DNA from 2 places in the Shewanella yunxiaonensis genome. Region 2 is predicted to be linked to the other one. Evidence: predicted binding sites of a transcription regulator. Region 2 holds the regulator's gene; the other holds the start of a gene.
The links. Region 2 encodes sigma-54, which starts transcription at its own class of promoters, with help from an activator protein. Its sites were predicted from a motif close to GTTGGCACGNNNNTNGNNT; they were not measured.
Positions count from the first base shown of each region.

Region 1 (9,990 bases), 1.5 Mb from region 2:
CTAACAGCAGCAGAAATCCCGGCATAAATATACCAATAGTTGCTACCAGAGCTCCGATAATAGAGCCTGAAGACATCACATAACCGATATAAGTTGCCATTGTGAACATCGGCCCTGGTACAACTTGTGCTGCGGCATAGCCCGTCATAAAGGCATCCTGAGAAACCTGCTCACCAACCAATCCCTGGAGAAGTGGAAGAACGACATGACCACCGCCAAAAACGAGGCTACCAGCCCAAAAGAAGTTGCTAAATATCGCTAAAAGCGAGTGAAATCGCGTTGTTAGCGGCAAGCAAAAAAGCAGGAGCAAAAATAGAAGCAGTGGCATTACTGACGGTTTAAATGATCCACTTACCGCAGTAGCAGAAGCAACCAGATAGCGACTGCCAATCAATCCAGCAATCATCAGCAATATCATTTGAGTGCTGATTTGCGGTACAAGTAGCAGGACGCTAGCAGTAACAATGCAAATGCCAACAGTAAGTCGGCTTTTGCAGAAATTGCTATACATCCCCCAAACGGCATCAGCAACCACTACAACCGCTAACAATTTGAGGCTATGAACGACACTCTCATATACTTCTGAATCAAGAAAATGACGACTGAGCATTGCCAATAGCAACATGATAGTGACAGACGGTAAGGTAAAGCCTAAAAATGCAGCTATTGCTCCGGATAAACCACCTTTTTTATAGCCAAGTGCAAAGCCGACCTGACTAGAGCCTGGTCCCGGTAAGAACTGACTGAGCGCAACGATTTGAGCATACTCACTATCTTCCAACCATTTGTGTTTTTCCACAAAATACTGTCTGAAGTAGCCAATATGAGCTGCCGGTCCACCAAAGCTAATCCAGCCAAGAAAGAAAAAGCTTTTAAATATCGACCACATTGTTGATTATCCGATTTGGCATTTTAGCCTATTACTGACGCTCCCTGTCGTGAATGTCAATGCAGACAATCTAAGGGCAACGGATGTACCCAAAACTGTTCAAGGCCACTAACTTCTGTACAGCGATGAAACCCCGTTAAACGGGCACTCTGCATTTCCACACCCTACATTTGGTCACTTTGTAGCATTAGTACAACTTGGTCAGAATGAGTAACCGCCGTCTCATATCAAGTGGCGACTTGTAGCTCTTGAAATTATGCTGTTTAAAACGCACCACTTTGTAGTCCTTACGCTGTACCCACAAAGAGATAAATTTACTTATTAAAGCCAAAAAAATCTTGTATCAAAAACACACAATCTTTACATTTACGATACAAAACCTTAAAAATTTGTGATATTTCCGTGACGGAGAAAACGTTATGAAGACATTAGCGTTAACTATTCCGCAGGAAGCACCAGTTTGTATGGATACACTTTTCGACTACGTCCGCACATGGCACTCCAACAGCTACGTTTATGAACTCGGACAACTTGAAATCAAAGTTGAAAAAGAAATTATCCAAAGCGAGCTAATGATATTTCGCGAACATTTTCCTTGGCTAAACACAAACATAATTAATTGACGAGAGTATTTTGAGTAGTACAAGTTATTCCCTGAGAGCCAAAGGTCATCTGGAGTATTCACCGGATCGATAGAAATATCCCAAATCTCAATGGTCGTATCAAAGTGAGATGTTGATACCAAAATTGGAACCTAGATTTGGTATGGTGATGCCAAAACAATAAGCTGCATAATATATACACCTTTGGTTTTGGCAGTAACTGAACATGTTGAATATTGATGATCCAAGCAAAGTTGCTAAAACACCGGCCATTTGGCGCTTAGGTTTTCGGCCCTTTTTTCTTGGTGGGGCGATTATTGCTGCTCTCTACATTCCTTTGTGGGTGATAACTTGGCTCTTACCATCATACTCCTTATTTGAAGATACATTCTGGTCGCCAATCCTACCGTTGTGGTGGCACCCCCACGAATTACTATTCGGATTTGCCATGGCAATTGTGTCAGGATTTTTGCTGACAGCAGTACAAAACTGGACAAATCAGCCATCTCTTAAAAATTGGCCATTAGCGCTAACATTTTCTTGTTGGGCGTTGGCACGCTTGAGCTTGCTCATCCCTACACCGCTCCCCATTATTCTGCCCGCCGTATTCGACATACTATTTTTAGGAATAGTTGGCTCCACCTTATGGAGGAGTATTTATAAGGTAAAACAGTGGCGCAATATTGGATTTCCACTGATGATTATTGTCGCATTATGTATCAATATTCTCAGTTACTATTCATTGTATGTCCGTGATTTTATTCTGGCACACCAAATTTGGCAGTCTATGCTTTGGTGGCTTTCGTTACTGATCACGATTGTTGGCGGTCGAGTGATTGGCTTCTTTACTGCAATGAGATTGAATGCAATCAAGCAACCCGCATTACCTTGGGTAGAATATCCGTTATTACTGATCATGCTCACGCTGGTTTTACAAGCATTATTCGAGCTATTACCAAGTGCATTTATCCAAGTGCTGCTATTCATTGCGGGTGTACTCCACCTGATCAGAGCTTCTCGCTGGATGCCGCTAAAATCTTTCAGGGAACCACTGCTTTGGTCCTTACACATTGCTTATTTTACGTTGCCAATAAGCTTACTGATGATGAGCTGGTATTTTAACGACGAATTTGCTTATCGCTGTCTGCTACACTTATTCGCAATTGGCGGCATGGCAATGCTTTGCCTATCAATGATTTCGCGAGTTTCACTCGGCCACACTGGGCGGAATATCTACCAAGGACCCAACATGCGAATCGCATTTATCTGTCTGCCTTTGGCTGCAATTTTTAGAGCCATCATGCCGATTTACTTTCCCAGCCAAACCCACCTTTGGCTATGGTTTGCAGCAGTGTTCTGGTTTGGTTCATTTGCCATTTTTGTGTACCACTACACCAAGATTTTAACGCGTCCAAGAGTTGATGGACGTCCAGGATGATGCAAAACACTTTGGATAAATTGAACGTGAGACCATCTATGAAAATAATGTCGCCTCTGAACCTAAAACTGTGGTTATTCATTTTGCTTGGTGCCTCCGGCAATGCTGTTGCAACCGATGGAACAACTGATATAGCTAAATCCTACCCAAAGCAGTACAAAACGTGGGAAGCAACGCAGGAGCAATCAGAGCGAGAAGATGTACTAGCAAACAACCCGCGAAATGTCATTCTTTGGGCAGGGTCTTCGTACGCCAAGGAATACCACACACCTCGTGGCCATCAATTTGCTGTAGCCGACGTGAGTCATACACTCCGAACCGGCGTTGCGCCAAAGGCAGGAGAGAAAGGGCTATCTGCGAGTTGCTGGACATGTAAAACTCCGGATGCGCCACGCCTGATAGGCGAACTTGGCTTTGAAGGTTATGCAGCGAAAAACTTTACCGATTTAGGCTCTGAAATAAAAAATGTGGTGTATTGCAGTGACTGTCATGAATCGGGCTCAGAAAAGCTAACGTTGCCGCGCCCTCACGCCCGTGACGCGATGGCCAAAATCCATCAACCCTTTGAACAGCAAAGTGCCACAGTTCAAGGTGCTCAAGTCTGCGGGCAATGCCACGTTACTTATTATTTTCGCCCAGAAAAGAGCAATGTTGTTAACATCCCTTGGATCTTTGGTAATTCCGCTGATGACATAGAAAAATATTACGACACTCGTCGATTCTATGAGTGGATCCATCCGATTTCAAAAACGCCAATGCTTAAAGCTCGTCATCCAGAGTATGAACACTGGAATCGCAGTAAACATGCGGAACTTGGTGTAACCTGCGTCACCTGTCACATGCCTGAAGCAATCGATGAAAATGGTAAAGCATTTACTAACCATAAAGTTGATAAGGCCATGCCCTACTTTAAGAGCAGTTGCAAAGGCTGTCATAGCAGCCAAGAAAAAATGAAGCAACGCCTTACGAACTTGAAGCACGAGATAAATGCTAAGGCAAAAGACGTAGAAGAACTACTGGTTAAGGCGCACTATGAGGCCAAAGCCGCATGGGTCGCCGGCGCGAATTGGGAACAGATGAATGACGCCATAATGGACATTCGTCACAGCCAATGGCGCTGGGATTTTGCCATGTCATCACACGGAATTTACGCTCATAACCCAGAGGAAGGTAGACAGCTGCTCAATAAAGCTATCGAACAGGCAAAGAGCGCACGTAGCTCTTTGTCAAAAATATTGAAGCAACTCAAAGTCGAGCATGTCTATTATCCCGACATCAGTAGCAAAGCCAAAGCCCAACAAGCCGTGGGGATAGATGAAGCAGAATTAGTCCTTGAGAAAAAGGCGTTCATTGAGGAAGAAATCAATAAGCACTGGGATCCGGTTGCCCAGCGCGGTTACTAACTAACTGCATGATATTCCCCATCCTGATATTTAGGGATGGGGAATAAGCTGGATTTTCTTCATGCCTCTGCAACTTTTTAACACTGATTATGTTTAAAAATGTCATTTCAGCCCAAGCCGCCTCGCGAGCTTATGTAAATTGCTAGGGTCAAGCTTTAATAAACGGGCTGCTTCCGCCCAATTATCTTGTGTTGCTGCCAAAGTCTGTTGGATAAACTGACGTTGGAAATCTTCGATACTGTCCTTTAATGAACGTCCAGAGAGCACTGACGGTTCAGGCGACGTGCTATCGAGAGCTTGACTAAAATCACGAGGATACGTAAGCAATTCTTGATCCAAATGACGCGGTTCAATGGTCACAATTTCGGTCTTATTGGCACCTTGACTTACTGTACGCAAAGCTGCTCGGCTGATAACATGTTCTAGCTCACGTACATTCCCAGGCCATGGATAGCGCTGCAACAACTGCTCCGTCGCAGGTGCCAAACGTAAACTGCGAAAACTGAAGCGACTACGATTCAATTCCACAAAATAACCCGCTAATAACAGGATATCATCTCCGCGTTCTCTTAGTGGCGGAATGACCACCGGATACACGGACAGGCGATGGTATAAATCGGCACGAAAATCTCCTCGTTTGACCATCTCTGCCAAGTCCCGGTTCGTGGCGGCAACAATACGCACATCTACTTTTATTGGTTTATCTGCGCCTAAGCGCTGGATTTCACCGTTTTGTAGTGTTCTCAATAGCTTGGCTTGAACGGTCAACGGCAGCTCACCTATTTCATCAAGAAACAACGTGCCACCATCGGCAGATTCCACGCGACCAGCACGTTCTGATGCGGCCCCAGAAAATGCACCTTTGACATGGCCGAACAACTCACTTTCAACCAATGTTTCCGGCAGAGCAGCACAATTGACGTGGATCATTGGAGCAACTTTACGCTGGGAACGCTGATGTAAGCGCCAGGCAAATAGCTCTTTACCAACGCCCGTTTCCCCTTGGAGTAATACAGGTAGATCTGAAGTCGCCACAACATCTAGCTCTTTCAATAAGTTTTGTACCTGTGGATGCTGCCCAATCAGCTCTTGACTAGCGGAAATGCTACCATTGTCCTGTTTCAGTTGCTCATCAAACTGTCGTAATGCCCGCATTTCACTTTCAAGTCGATTAACTCTTAGGATGGTTTCACAATACACCGCAAGTTGCGGTATGAACGCTATCTGCTCGGCGCTAAAATGGCCTTTATACAGGGAGTCAAGCGTTAACACCCCCCAACATTTACCATCGGGCCATAAACTAATGCCCATACAGTCATGTACCGGCAGCGGCACTCCTTGCTGTGTAGCTAACAATCCATCATAGGGATCTGGTAGAGCACTGTCGGGAGCAAAATGTACTAGTTTGCGTTGCGATAAAATAGCCGACAACCGTGGATGATGAGCCACTGCAAAACGGCGTCCACTGGTTGTAGTCACTAAACCTGCGAGAGCCACAGGTTTCAGAATGTCGCCATCAAGTTGTAGCAGTCCGACTGCGTTACAGTCTAACAACTGTTGAACCTGATCAACGAAACGCTGTAAACGAACCGGCGGTGACAACTCGAGCTTTAAGTCACGAAAATCTAATGGGAATAACATGGTTCATTTTACCCTAATGGTAAATTATACCTATAATTATAGGGTGAAATTCACCATATAAAAATATTCATTTCTATATATTTCAACTAATTAACACTTGGCACGTCGTTTGATATAGACCAAGCAGAACAGTGAACGCCTCAGTATGAATTAACCCGTAATGACGTCACTGCTTTGGCATCACATCTCGGTGATTGCATTTTCATTTTCAGGAGTTGAAGTTTATGAATGAACAGCAAAAAGCTTTGGTTCGCGCGACTATACCAGTATTACAAAGCAGCGGTGTCGCCTTAACTAGCCATTTCTATCAGCGGATGCTAAGCCATAATCCCGAACTAAAACACATCTTCAATCAGGGGCATCAGGGCGCAGGTCGTCAACAACAAGCACTGGCAGGTGCCGTGCTAGCCTACGCTCAACATATCGATGATCCCTCAGTATTACTCCCTGTGGTCGAACGTATTGCCCATAAACATGTGAGCTTAGGTATTCGCGCCGAGCACTATGCGATTGTTGGCAAACATTTATTGACCAGTATTCAAGAAGTCCTCGGCGACGCGGCCTCCGCCGAATTGATTGATGCTTGGGCGGCAGCCTATGGCGAATTAGCACAATTGTTTATTGGGTTGGAAAATACGCTTTATCAGCAAAGTGTTGATAACACTGGAGGTTGGAGTGGCTGGAAACCCTTCCGTATCGTGCGCAAACAGCCTGAAAGTGACGAAATAACATCTTTCTATCTGCAACCTATTGATGGAGGCCGTCTGCCGAACTATCAACCCGGCCAGTATATTAGCGTCCGAGTATATGTTGAAGAGTTAGGGATTTTCCAACCTCGCCAATACAGCTTGTCAGATATTGCCGGTGGTAGTGCATTGCGTATTTCAGTTAAACGCCAAGGTGCCGGAGAAACTTCACCCGAAGGCAAAGTTTCCAACCTGCTTCACAGCCAATATGATGTGGGTCAGATTGTTGAGTTATCTGCGCCAGCTGGCGAATTCGTCCTACAACAATCTTCCGAACGTCCAGTAGTATTGCTTAGCGGAGGTGTCGGTATTACACCAATGATTGCTATTGCTCGTACGTTGGCACAACAAGGTAAACGTGATATCCATTTCGTACATTCAGCGCGTAACCGTCACGTACATGCGTTTAGAGACGTCAGCGATTCATTGGCCGAAAAAGGGGCAAAAGTACATTACTTCTATGATCAAACTGACGCACAGGATCAACATGTCAGCCCCGCACCATTTGCGTTAACCGATGTCCTACCTGAAGCACCACATGATGCAGAGTATTACCTGTGCGGTCCTGCTGCGTTTATGCGTCATTATCTTTCAGAGTTAAAAGCCCACGGTGTACCAGAAACGCAAATTTTCGCGGAAGCTTTTGGTTCTGGCGGCGTATAAACCATTTAGCTAAAGGGAGCATGAGCAGTCCCTTTTTAACATTATAAAGCAGCTCAAACATAACAAGACGCTTAACTAAATTAGTTGGGCGTCTTGTTGTATTCGAGTCGAACAGGCTTGCCACGGCTTCTCATCAGGTGACGGTGGGATTCACTGAAGTAATGATGCGTTGCGGCATTTTTTGTAGCACAACAAAATCTGCATGTTATTAAGACATCTCTTGATTGCATGAATATTTGAGTAATCTCAGGCCTTACCAAACGGAGTTAGGGACATAAATGCCATCGCTATTACGGCGTTGGTAGATAGCATAGGCTTGGTGCTGCCAATAGATTTCCATTACGAAGGTTTTCGTTCCAAATACTCTGTCCATGAGCATCGTCCTTTGATATTCCGACGTTCCAAGAACTAGCGAGTCGTCTAAGGGCCAACAGCCAGCTAGATCAAGGAGAGCAGAAAGAACACTGGTTTAATGTATTAAACTTAGCTGTGGAAAATTCCAATTACGTCACGAGGAACTTGAATGATACGAAATTGTAGACCAATTCAATTAGTGTCAAATGGTTACAAAATCGTTATTTTAAGTTGAGACGTTTCATTAACCGGTGCAAATTACCCGGATTGACTTTCAACTGCTCTGCAGTAGCACTTAGCTTCTTATCATTCTCCAGATAAGCACTCTGCACAAGCTGTGTCTGAAATAGATCAATGGCCTCTTTTAATCCTAGGTGCAGATACTCAGTTGTATTAGTTACCCACCCACCGTCAACCGGCAGGGAGTCAATAACGTGCTGGTTTGTCATCTCAATAGAAAAGTTAAAATGGTGCGGAAGCAGAATTATCTGCTCAGATTGGGTATTAGACTTTGCAATCACTGACGCTCTGTTTATCGCATGTTCCAGTTCACGGACATTACCGGGCCAGCTGTAATTCTGAATAACGGTCAGGGTTGCCGCATCTAGGCTGATATTGGCGACACCTAACTTATGTGCGCATCGCTCCGCGAAGAAGCCAGCAAGCAATACAACGTCTTTATCACGTTCTCGTAAGGGAGGCACAAAAACAGGAAAGACACCCAGTCGATGGTACAGATCTGCTCTGAAATTACCTTGCTTCACTTCTTCATGCATTACCCGGTTAGTGGCAGCAATAATTCGGACATTTACCTTGATATTCCGGTCATCGCCGACTCGCTGTATATCACCATACTGAAGAGCGCGGAGTAGTTTGGCCTGCAGTGAAAGAGATAGTTCACCAACTTCGTCCAGAAAAAGGGTGCCATTATCTGCCAGTTCAAATTTACCCTTACGGTTACTAATGGCTCCAGTAAAAGCCCCCTTTACATGCCCAAACAACTCACTTTCGGCCACAGATTCCGGGAGCGCCGCGCAGTTCAGGTATACCAAGGCATTGTCCGAGCGACGGGATTGGCTATGAAGCGCATTTGCTACCAGTTCCTTACCTACGCCCGTTTCCCCCATGATCAGTACCGAGAGATCAGTATCTGCCACTGCATCAATTTGAGATTTAAGCTCCAGCATTGGTGAAGACTGGCCAATAATCTCTTCAGGGTAATTTAGTTTTCTTGACCGCTTTGGGGATGCAGCTCCAACCCCAGCAGTCCGTTCCAATTGCTCCATCAATAAGGCCGTATTCAGGCTGCTGGCAGCCAAGGCACTCACAATCCGAAGATCATCATTGTTAAAATAATCAAATTGAGCCGGATCAAAAGCGTCGATGGTAACAGCACCAATTAAACGATCGTCCAGCATTAGCGGCAGACCGATACAGGAGTGAACCTTGAGCTCCTCCTCATGATTGGGTATCAGGCCGTCATAGGGATCGGGCAGATCACTATCGGGGGGAAAACGCACAATATCTCCAGCCCTAGCTATGGCCTCAAGGCGGGGATGCTTCTCAATATCAAACCTGCGCCCAAGTACATCCTCACTTAGTCCATTAATCGCCAAAGGTACAAACTGCTGATTGCGGAATAGTAACAAGGCTGAAGCATCACATTTCAGAGTATGGCGGATAGTAGAAAGTAGTCGGTCAAACCTATCCTGATCAGAAATACCGGAAGTTATGTCCAGCGCAACCTGTACCCATGCGTTACCAAGCTGTTCCATGACTATATCCTCACCCTTAAAAATTATCTAAACGACAATATTATTATCATATTGATAACTGCAATAAAATATCAAAATGACAAAAAGAATAAGCTGATAAAGTTATCTTGATGATATGAAAGGGATAATTTTTTGGCACGCTTCATGCCCTTATAAGACAAACCTTCACAACTGATTTAGGGTAAAAAGATGACGATTCATGTAAAAAACAATATTCACTGGGTTGGACAACGTGACTGGGAAGTTCAGAATTTCCATGGTACAGAATATAAAATGACAAAAGGAACCAGCTACAACAGTTACCTGATCCGTGAAGAGAAAACCGTACTGATCGATACGGTTGATCACCGTTTTAGCTACCAGTTCCTACAGAACCTAGAGATGGAGATAGATCTGAATGATATCGACTTTATCGTGGTAAACCATGCAGAGGAAGATCACTCAGGTGCTCTATCTGCACTGATGGAAAAAATACCGGG
Region 1 covers NZ_CP073587.1:2,803,450-2,813,439, forward strand. Annotated here, with positions in the region: gene chrA (chromate efflux transporter) at 1-889, opposite strand, end outside; gene KDN34_RS12880 (hypothetical protein) at 1,309-1,512, shown strand; gene KDN34_RS12885 (NnrS family protein) at 1,718-2,929, shown strand; gene KDN34_RS12890 (ammonia-forming cytochrome c nitrite reductase subunit c552) at 2,977-4,332, shown strand; gene norR (nitric oxide reductase transcriptional regulator NorR) at 4,435-5,973, opposite strand; gene hmpA (NO-inducible flavohemoprotein) at 6,198-7,382, shown strand; gene norR (nitric oxide reductase transcriptional regulator NorR) at 7,958-9,511, opposite strand; gene norV (anaerobic nitric oxide reductase flavorubredoxin) at 9,701-9,990, shown strand, end outside.
Region 1: a site for sigma-54 is predicted at 6,070-6,088, ahead of hmpA (NO-inducible flavohemoprotein). Genes of this name have one in related genera too.

Region 2 (9,990 bases):
CGGTGAGATTTACCAACATGGCTCCCGCGATGAGCAAGCCAAGTGTCACATCGTGTTTCCACAGCCAGACAGCAATAAAGATCAGTCCGGCCCACAACAACCCATTCAGTACCCCTATCAATAACTCTTTGACTATCAGCCAGCGAGTGTTGCGTTGTCCCAAATGCCCCAGTGCAATTCCGCGAATCACCAACACCAGCGTCTGATTGCCCGCGACGCCTCCCATACTCGGCACAATGGTCATCAAAATCGCGACGGTGGCAAATTTTTCCAAGGTGCCTTCAAATAGATTAGATACTGAAGCGGCGAGTAATGCAGTTAACAGATTGAGGCTTAGCCATAGAGAACGTCTTCCGGCACTTTTTAACACTGGGCCAAAGGTATCCTCTGCGTCATCCATCCCCGCCATCCCCATCAGCGAATGCTCGGCATCCTCACGGATCACATCCACCACATCATCAATGGTGATGCGGCCTAATAATTTGCCTTTATCATCCACAACAGGAGCTGACAGCCAATCATGACGTTCAAAGAGCTTGGCGACTTCACTATCCGTCATGGTGACTGGAATGGATTCCAGTTGCCGATTCATAATGCTGATAATTCCGGTGCTCGATGAATAGGTAAGTAGCTGGGCCAAGGTGACGCCACCTAACAAGCAATCTTGGTGATCCACTACATAGAGGGTATCTGTGGCTTTGGGTAATTCCCCCCGCTGGCGCAGGTAACGCAACACCACATCGATGTTGACGTCTGGTCTGATGGTCACCGTATCGGTATTCATCAGACTTCCAGCGGTATCATCCGGATAAGAAAGTGCTTGTTCAACGCGAGTGCGATCCTGGACACTCATCGATTGTAACACCTGACGATACAAGCTATCGGGCAGGCTACGTAGGACATACGCCAGATCGTCGGTATCCATGCCGGCGGTGACTTTAGCCAGATGGGTTGGACTCATCAGGCTGATCAGTTGATCCTTCATGTCTTCGCCCAACTCTTCAAGGATCTCGCCACTATGAGCGTGGTCAACTAATTGCCATAGGATTTGACGGGTCTTCGGTGGGGATGATTCCAGAATGTGGGCGATATCGGCTGGGGCCATGTGGTGCAACATTTCGCGCACATGAACAAATAAGCCACTGTCTAGTGCCTGGTTCAGGTGTTCAAGATGATCAATCGCAGTTTGTTGGGCCTGGGTTTCTGCTGGCATCCTTTTCCCTTAAGCATTTGTAGTAACGGGAAATTAAGCTAGCTTACAATGGGAAATATCAGAAAGGAACTACTAACTGGCTTCGTCAAAGCGAGAGTTGATCAAGTTACAAATAGCCTCCATTGCCGGTTCAGCATCGGGACCATCAACAATCAGACGAATCGTTTTCCCCATGCCCGTTTCCAGCATGAGCAATCCCAGCACGCTCGCCGCTGATGCTTGTTTTTGTCCCTGAACTAAAAGGATGTTGGCATCAAACTCGTTTGCCAGTACCGCCAATTTGGTCGCGGCCCGTGCATGTAACCCGAGCTTGTTCTGTATGGTGACTTCGCGCTCAATTCTTGGCATGCGCTAAATCCCGGTGATGAGCCTGCACTTTATGTTTACTGTTGCTGAAGCGTTTAGCCAGTTGTTCAGCAACGTACACTGAACGATGTTGGCCACCAGTGCAACCGATAGCAACGGTCAGATAGCTACGGTTATTGCGCTCCAAGTGCGGCAGCCAGGTATCGAGCAGGTTCTCGATCTGCCAGATGAATTTATTCACCAGTGGCTGACGGTTGAGAAACTCACGTACTGGTTCGTCAAGCCCAGTTAACGGTCTTAACTGCGGCTCCCAATGAGGATTAGGTAGAAAGCGCGCATCAAAGATGAAATCAGCTTCTGCGGGGAGACCGTGCTTAAAGCCAAACGACTCAAAGTTAATCACCAGCTCCTTGGTCACTGTCCCCAGCAAAATTTCGCGTACGGTGTCACTCAGCTCATAGATATTCATGTTAGAGGTATCTATGTAGTGATCCATTAGCTGCGACATCGGCGCGAGTAGTTTGCCTTCCTGCTCAATCGCATCTTTAAGGGAGATTTTGCTCTTGGATAACGGATGTAGACGTCGGGTTTCACTGTAACGTTTAAGCAGCACCTTATCGGATGCGTTTAAAAAGAAACTGATGACTTCAGTGCCTTGTGGCAGATTTTGTATCTGACTTTCCAGGACTTTTTCCTGGTTAGGCATGTTGCGCACATCGACGCTAATCGCGACCAGTTCGTTACTGCCGCGCAGATTGTCTAACAGACTGCCAATCATGGGGAGTGGCAGGTTATCAACGCAGTAATAGCCCAAGTCTTCCAGCACTCGTAACGCTACAGATTTTCCTGAGCCTGAGCGGCCTGAGACAATGGCCAATTTCATCCGGTGATCACCTGATACAGTTCTTCTTTGGTGGTGGCTTTCCGCAGTTGCTTGAGTATCAGCTTATCACTGAGTTTCTCGGCCATCGCCGACAAAGTACTGAGATGCTGCTGACATTGATCGGCGGGCACTACCAACGCAAACAAGATGTCTACCGGTTGATTATCGATAGCGTCAAAGGGGATCGGTTCGTCGCACTTAATCAGCACGGCGATAGGATCTTTAATGTCCGGCAAGCGACCATGGGGAATGGCAATGCCATTCCCGATACCGGTACTTCCCATTTTCTCTCTGACCAGCAGACTTTCGAAAATGGCTTGGGACGACAGGTTTGGATACTGGGCTGCTGCGAGTTCGCTGATGAGCTCCAATACCTTTTTCTTGCTGCCGGGTGTGGCACATGCGGTACACTCCGGCCGCAGGATGGTACTAAGTTCCATCATGAGTATTTTGTCAGCTTTTCTTTGTATTTAATGACCTGACGATCCAATTTATCAATTAGAGCGTCGATGGCAGCGTACATATCGGTGTGTTCTGCGGTGCCGTGCACCTCTCCACCATTCAGATGTAGCTTGGCTTCGACTCGTTGTATTGCTTTCTCAACATTGAGTACGACGTGCACATTATTGATCTGTTCGAAATGGCGTTCAAGTTTTGCAAATTTACTCTCCACATAGCTGCGCAACGAGTCGGTGATCTCAATATGATGGCCTGCCAGGTTGATTTGCATAGGGTGTCCTCCATAGGGGTACTGTGGAATTACAAACTCTTACGCTGATTCGATGGTGGGATCATCATGGCTTCGCGGTATTTGGCGATGGTTCGGCGTGCCACGTTAATTCCCTGCTCAGCCAGCAACTGTGCCATTTTGCTGTCGCTGAGCGGCTTTTTCTGGTTCTCCGCGGCCACCAGTTTTTTGATAAAGGCGCGGATTGCCGTCGATGAACATTCGCCACCGTCTTCAGTACCGACGTGGCTGGAAAAGAAATATTTTAGCTCAAATATACCGCGTGGCGTATGCATGTATTTCTGCGTTGTCACTCGGGAAATTGTCGATTCGTGCATATCAACGGCTTCGGCAATATCATTGAGCACCATCGGTTTCATGGCTTCTTCGCCATATTCAAAGAATCCCTGCTGAAACTGTACAATGCAGTTAGCCACCTTTAGTAGTGTTTCATTGCGGCTTTCCAGACTCTTGATAAACCATTTGGCTTCTTGCAGGTGTCCGCGGATAAACTGGCTGTCGGATTGGCTCCGCGCACTGCGGGCCATAGCGGCATATTGCTGATTAATACTGAGTTTGGGCATGCAGTCTGGGTTGAGTTCTACCACCCAGCGACCATTTTTCTTCCACACGCTGACATCTGGGATCACGTACTCGTCATCCTGAGGCTGCACTAATAGTCCGGGACGTGGATTAAGCGATTGGATCAAACTAATCGCGTCACGCAGATCTTCTTCTCTCAAACGGGTCTTGCGCATCAGTGTGCGATAATCTTTGGCAGCGATCAGGTCAAGATGCTGTTCCAGCAGCATAATGGCGTTTTCGAGATGCGGGGTGTCATCACTATATTGCGACAGCTGGATCAGCAAACATTCACGCAGATCCCGTGCAGCGACACCGACAGGATCGAAGTGTTGGATGCGTTTCAATACCGCTTCTACTTCTTCTAGCTCGATTTCCGGATTGCCCATAGCATCCAGAATATCCTCCGTGGTTTGCGTCAGATATCCTTGATCATCAATCGCTTCGATAATTGCAGTGGCGATTGCTGCATCAGTTTCTGAGAACGGTGTCAGGTTCTTCTGCCATTCCAGGTGTTCATGCAAACCTTCAGAAGTTTCTCCCTGAAATGGGGTATCGTCATCACGGATAGGACCACTGGACATAGCCGGAGCGGCAGTAAAAACCTCATCCCAGGTAGTATCCATTGGCAGCTCTTCAGGGAGTGCCTGGCTAGTGAGTGCATCCGAGGTTTCTACCGTCGAACTATCTTCGATATGTTCGCTCGGCTCCGGTGCCTCTAAATTGTTATCGATATCATGATTGCTGTCGGTGCTTTGGTTGTCTTCATTCACTTCCAGCAGCGGGTTTGCTTCTAAGGCTTCTTGAATTTCCTGTTGTAACTCCAGCGACGACAGCTGCAGCAAACGTATTGCCTGCTGCAGTTGAGGTGTCATGGTCAGCTGTTGACCCAGTTTGAGCTGGAGTGACGTTTTCATGTTACCGCTTACCCCTACATCTTATAACTTTATAAAAATTCTAGTAATTACAGACTTTAACGTTTTAAAGCTGTAAGCGCTCCCGGTGTTTACTATAGCTTGAATTGTTCACCCAAGTACACAGCACGGACTTGTTGGTTGTCGAGGATCTCGGCAGGGGTGCCTTCGGCGATCAGTTGTCCGTGGCTGACAATGTATGCATGTTCACAAACATCAAGTGTTTCACGCACGTTATGATCCGTAATCAGCACACCCAGTCCACGTGACCGCAATTGTTCAATAATTTTTTTAATATCAATAACGGAGATGGGGTCTACGCCAGCAAAGGGTTCATCCAACAGAATGAATTTCGGGTCTGCGGCCAAGGCTCTGGCAATCTCTACACGCCGGCGCTCACCTCCCGAAAGTGACATCCCCATGCTGTCGCGAATATGGGTGATGTGAAACTCTTCGAGTAACTGTTCCAGTTGTTCTTCACGGCCATCGCGATCCAGATCTTTTCTGATCTGCAATACTGCCATGATGTTATCGCGAACAGTTAGCTTACGGAAAATACTGGCTTCTTGCGGCAGATAGCCAATACCTTTGCGAGCGCGAAGGTGCATGGGATCCATGGTCAGCTCATCTTGATCGATAAAGATCCGTCCCTTATCGCTCTGGATCAAGCCGACTACCATGTAAAATGTCGTGGTTTTCCCTGCACCATTGGGTCCCAATAATCCCACAATCTGACCTGTTGCAACCGACAGACTGACATCTTTCACGACCATTCTTTTTTTGTAGCTTTTCGCAAGGTTATGGGCGATCAAGGTATTACTCATTGCTGCTCCTGCTGGGGATCCTTTTTGGGTTGCTGCTGGTAGTTGTCAGGCTGGATGACCGTGGTCACACGATCTTCTCCCTGGCCGCTGCTGGAGGCTTGCAACTGCTGGTTTTTAAGGTCATAGACAATTTTTTCTGCAGTGGAAACGCTGCCACCTTGTTCCACCTTTGCTTTACCGATGAGCGTCAGTACGCGTTTATTAATGTTGTAGTGAATTTCATTGGCGCTGGCGTTCGCAATACGGCCATCTTCTAATTTCTGACGAAAGGTGGCCGGTGAACCTTTTGCAATCAATACTCTTTCGCCGTCTTTATCGGAACTGGATGCGTTGACTTCGGCGGCTGTGAGCTTCATTGAACCTTGGGTCACAATCACATGGCCGCTGTACACGACTTGCTTGTTCTTGATATCTGCCGACTGCGCATCCGCGGATATTTCCAGTTGTTGCAGCAGATCTTTATCAACCGCAGCAGCTGAAAGGCTGGTAAGGCACAGCATAGCAGCGAAAATAAGCTTATTTCGTTTCATAGGTTCCTTTTACCTGACTAAGCAGTTTGACCTGCTGAGCATTGAGATCAGCGTATAGCCCCAGACCTGTGATATTGAAGTCCTGACCATTGATCAGAATATTTTTGTCTGACGTCATAATCATGTTGCTAAGGTTCAGTTCCAGATAACTGGTACTGATAGATTGTATCGGTTCAGTTGGACTGATGGCGTCAATAATAACATCATTTTGCAACACCACCTTGTTGCTGTGTTTATCGAGTTGTCCTTGTAATGCGGTCATGCGCCACTCGGTCTGACCCTTGTCTGGGAATACCCAGTATACCGGATTAGTAAATACTGTCCGGTCATCCTGCTCATAGTGTTCCATGTGCTTAGCTGACACCCGACTGGAGATCATTCCGTTTTGGTCATAGCTGACACTGCGTAAATCGTCTGCTACGTAATCGGGCTGAATCACATCGGTAGACAGCTGGGTGGCTTCCGAATTGCGTTTGTTCTGTACCTGCCAGTACAACACCAGTGCAGCAGTAAAGAACGCGATAATGGCCAAGGTGACTCTGTTCATATACTCATGCCGTGTGCGGATGCAATTTTATCCTGACTCATCAGTAACAGATCTGCCAGTTCACGCAGTGCCCCATAGCCGCCATTGAGATAGGTGACCAGATGCACTAGCTGTCTGACCCGAGGATGCCCGTCAGCAACACATACGCTGAGGCCTACCTGTTGCATTACCGGCAGATCCACCATGTCATCCCCAATATAGGCCACCTGTTGTGGTGGTAGTTGATAATGTTGCAGCAGCCAGTTGAATGGCTCCAATTTATTATCAACGCCCTGAAATATATGAGGGATCCCTAGCGCCGTCATACGGTCTTCAACAATTTGTGATTTACGTCCAGTAATCACCGCGACTTGAATCCCGGCGTTGAGCAACGCTTTTACGCCATAACCGTCACGAGTGTGGAACGCTTTGAGTTCTTCACCATGGTTTCCAAGATAGATGCGGCCATCCGAAAAGACGCCATCAACGTCACAAATCAGTAGTCGTATCTGCTTGGCTAACTGCCAAATCTCATCGGCAACGGGTCCGTAAAAGCTGTCTTGCGCCATTAAATGACCCCCGCGTTGACTAAATCCAGCATATTCAGCGCCCCTATCGGATGATTTTCGGCATCGACGACAATCAAGCCATTAATGCTGCGGTCATCCATCACCTTAAGGGCTTCTGCTGCAAGAATATTAGCTTTAATTGTAATGCAGTTACGGGTCATCACATCCGCAATCCGGGTCTGACGTAAATTGACTTCTGCGTCGATTACTCTGCGCAAATCCCCATCAGTAAAGATACCTACTAGCTTGTTGTCTCCGTCAATTACCGCGGTCATTCCCAAGCCTTTTTTGGAGATTTCATAAAGGGCGTCAGTAATGCAGATATCATGATGTACCAGCGGAATGTCATGACCTTTGTGCATGACATTATCGACTTTCAACAATAGTTTACGACCTAAGGCACCCCCTGGATGAGACAGCGCAAAATCATCCTTGGTGAACCCTTTCGCTTGCAGCAGCGCAATAGCCAGTGCATCGCCCATGACTAAGGTCGCGGTAGTGCTGGACGTGGGGGCTAATCCTAATGGACAGGCTTCCTCCGGCACTTTAATACACAGGTGCAGTTGTGCCAGTTTGGCCATGGTGGATTCCGGGTTACCCGTCATGGTGATAACCGGAATGCCTTGTCGCTTGATGACTGGCATCAGGGTAAGAATTTCATTGGATTCACCGGAGTTGGAAATGGCGAGCACAATGTCGTTGTGGCTGATGACACCAAGATCGCCGTGGCTGGCTTCACCCGGATGCACAAAAAAAGCGGGCGTACCGGTACTGGCCAGCGTCGCTGAAATCTTGTTCCCTACATGGCCGGATTTTCCCATCCCCATCACGATCACTTTGCCACTGCAGTGGTAAATCATCTCGCAAGCCTGGGCAAATTCTTCAGAATCAACGTATTGATACAGGTTATCTAAGGCTTGTTTTTCGATATCAATGACTTTGCGTCCCCAATGACGCAACTGACTTGCATCTGTCATATCTTTCTCTCTTGTTTCTGTTCAACACTCAACGCGGAGGCTAGAACAGGCTAATCTGATAGCATACAAAGCTGGTAAGCAAGGCGACGCCGTGCCACCTTTTCAATTCGCGCTGCTTTTTGCTGCTCAACAGGATCAATAAGGCCAGTGCTGTGCTGGTACCTAACACCATATAAACATCCCGGCTGGCGGCTGAGGCATCTATTTCTCCGGGCGCAATTAATCCAGAAATAGCCAGCACTGCAAGGATGTTGAACAGGTTTGAACCTACGATATTGCCAATAGCCAGGTCGTCCTCTTGGCGCAGCACACCCATGATACAGGCGGCTAACTCCGGCAAACTTGTGCCAACCGCGATAATTGTGAGACCAATCACCAGATCTGACATGCCAAAATACTTGGCGATACCGACCGCACCTTCGACCATCCAGTTAGCTGCCAGTGGCAATAATATGATGCCGACCGCAATCCAGCACAAGGCTTTCCAAGTGGCGACATCTTTCGGAATATCGCTGTCGGCGTCATCCGCCAACACCTCCAGTTCTCTGTGAGCGAAAGCATGCCAGATAAGGTAGCCCATCACTGTCAGAAACAGCAGCACCAGTATTGTCCCTTCTGTACGGGTTAATTGCCGATCGGCAAGGCAGTAACCCGCAAACAGGGTGGCAATCAACATCAGGGGAATTTCCCGAAACAGTGTCTGAGAACTGACACGAATTGCGCCAAATAATGCGGTAATCCCCAAGATTAGCGAAATATTTGCAACATTAGATCCCAGAACATTGCCTATTGCGGTGTCTGGTCGCGCGGATAATGATGCCGTTGCCGCCACAAACATTTCTGGTGCGGAACTCCCCATGGCAACAATCGTCAAACCAATTAATAACGAGGGAAGCCCAAGGTTTCGAGCCAAAGCACTTGAACCATAAACAAATTTATCAGCGCTCCAGACTAAAAACAGCAGTCCAGCCAACAGTAAAAAAATATTGAATAGCATTGAACAATCGTTTTTCCCTGAACCTAGCGCTGCATTGTCGCTGTATTTGCTGGAAATTGAAAGGGCGCCTCTTCCACTGGGGCTGCCAGTTGTGTGCCGTAACTCTATTGCGTACAATTTATCGCTGATTATATAAGGCCTCTGGTTCACAGAAGGCTGTTCAGTAACGGTTCAGATTGGCGTGACTAACATGATTGGAGTGTTTCCAAGATGCAAAACATCGATGTTGGCAATCTGAGAACGTTCCGGTAACTCAGGGTTACGTCTGTGACGGGATAAGCGGCAAATCCCACTCATAAAACAGGAATTTTTAGAACTGGAAGCAAACATGAGCCAAACCCAGACTGCGTTGGTCGAAGTCAAGAACCTCTGTTTCAGCAGGGGCTCCCGGGTGCTCTACGATAAGATCAATCTGAGCATCCCCAAAGGCAAGGTAACCGCCATAATGGGCCCCAGTGGTATCGGCAAAACGACATTGCTGAAGCTGATTGGTGGTCAGCTTACTCCTGATAGCGGTGAAGTACTGTTTGAAGGGAAAAACATCCATAAACTCTCACGTCATGAGCTGTTCGATGTGCGTAAGCGTATGAGCATGCTGTTTCAAAGTGGTGCCTTGTTCACTGACATGAACGTATTCGACAACACCGCTTTTGCACTGCGTGAACATTCTGGTCTGCCAGAAGCGATTATTCGCCGTATCGTCCTGATGAAGCTTGAGGCGGTCGGGCTACGCGGTGCCGCATCCTTGATGCCCAGCGAACTTTCCGGCGGGATGCAACGACGTGCTGCACTCGCCAGAGCGATTGCAATGGAACCGGAAATGGTGATGTACGATGAACCGTTTGCGGGACAAGATCCCATCTCGATGGGCGTGCTGGTGAAACTGATCCGCGAGTTGTCTGATGCCTTATCCCTGACTTCGGTTGTGGTGTCTCACGATGT
Region 2 covers NZ_CP073587.1:503,563-513,552, forward strand. Annotated here, with positions in the region: gene mgtE (magnesium transporter) at 1-1,213, opposite strand, end outside; gene KDN34_RS02325 (HPr family phosphocarrier protein) at 1,286-1,561, opposite strand; gene rapZ (RNase adapter RapZ) at 1,548-2,402, opposite strand; gene ptsN (PTS IIA-like nitrogen regulatory protein PtsN) at 2,399-2,842, opposite strand; gene hpf (ribosome hibernation promoting factor) at 2,842-3,132, opposite strand; gene KDN34_RS02345 (RNA polymerase factor sigma-54) at 3,162-4,628, opposite strand; gene lptB (LPS export ABC transporter ATP-binding protein) at 4,721-5,449, opposite strand; gene lptA (lipopolysaccharide transport periplasmic protein LptA) at 5,446-5,979, opposite strand; gene lptC (LPS export ABC transporter periplasmic protein LptC) at 5,966-6,526, opposite strand; gene kdsC (3-deoxy-manno-octulosonate-8-phosphatase KdsC) at 6,523-7,074, opposite strand; gene KDN34_RS02370 (KpsF/GutQ family sugar-phosphate isomerase) at 7,074-8,051, opposite strand; gene KDN34_RS02375 (calcium/sodium antiporter) at 8,092-9,048, opposite strand; gene mlaF (phospholipid ABC transporter ATP-binding protein MlaF) at 9,377-9,990, shown strand, end outside.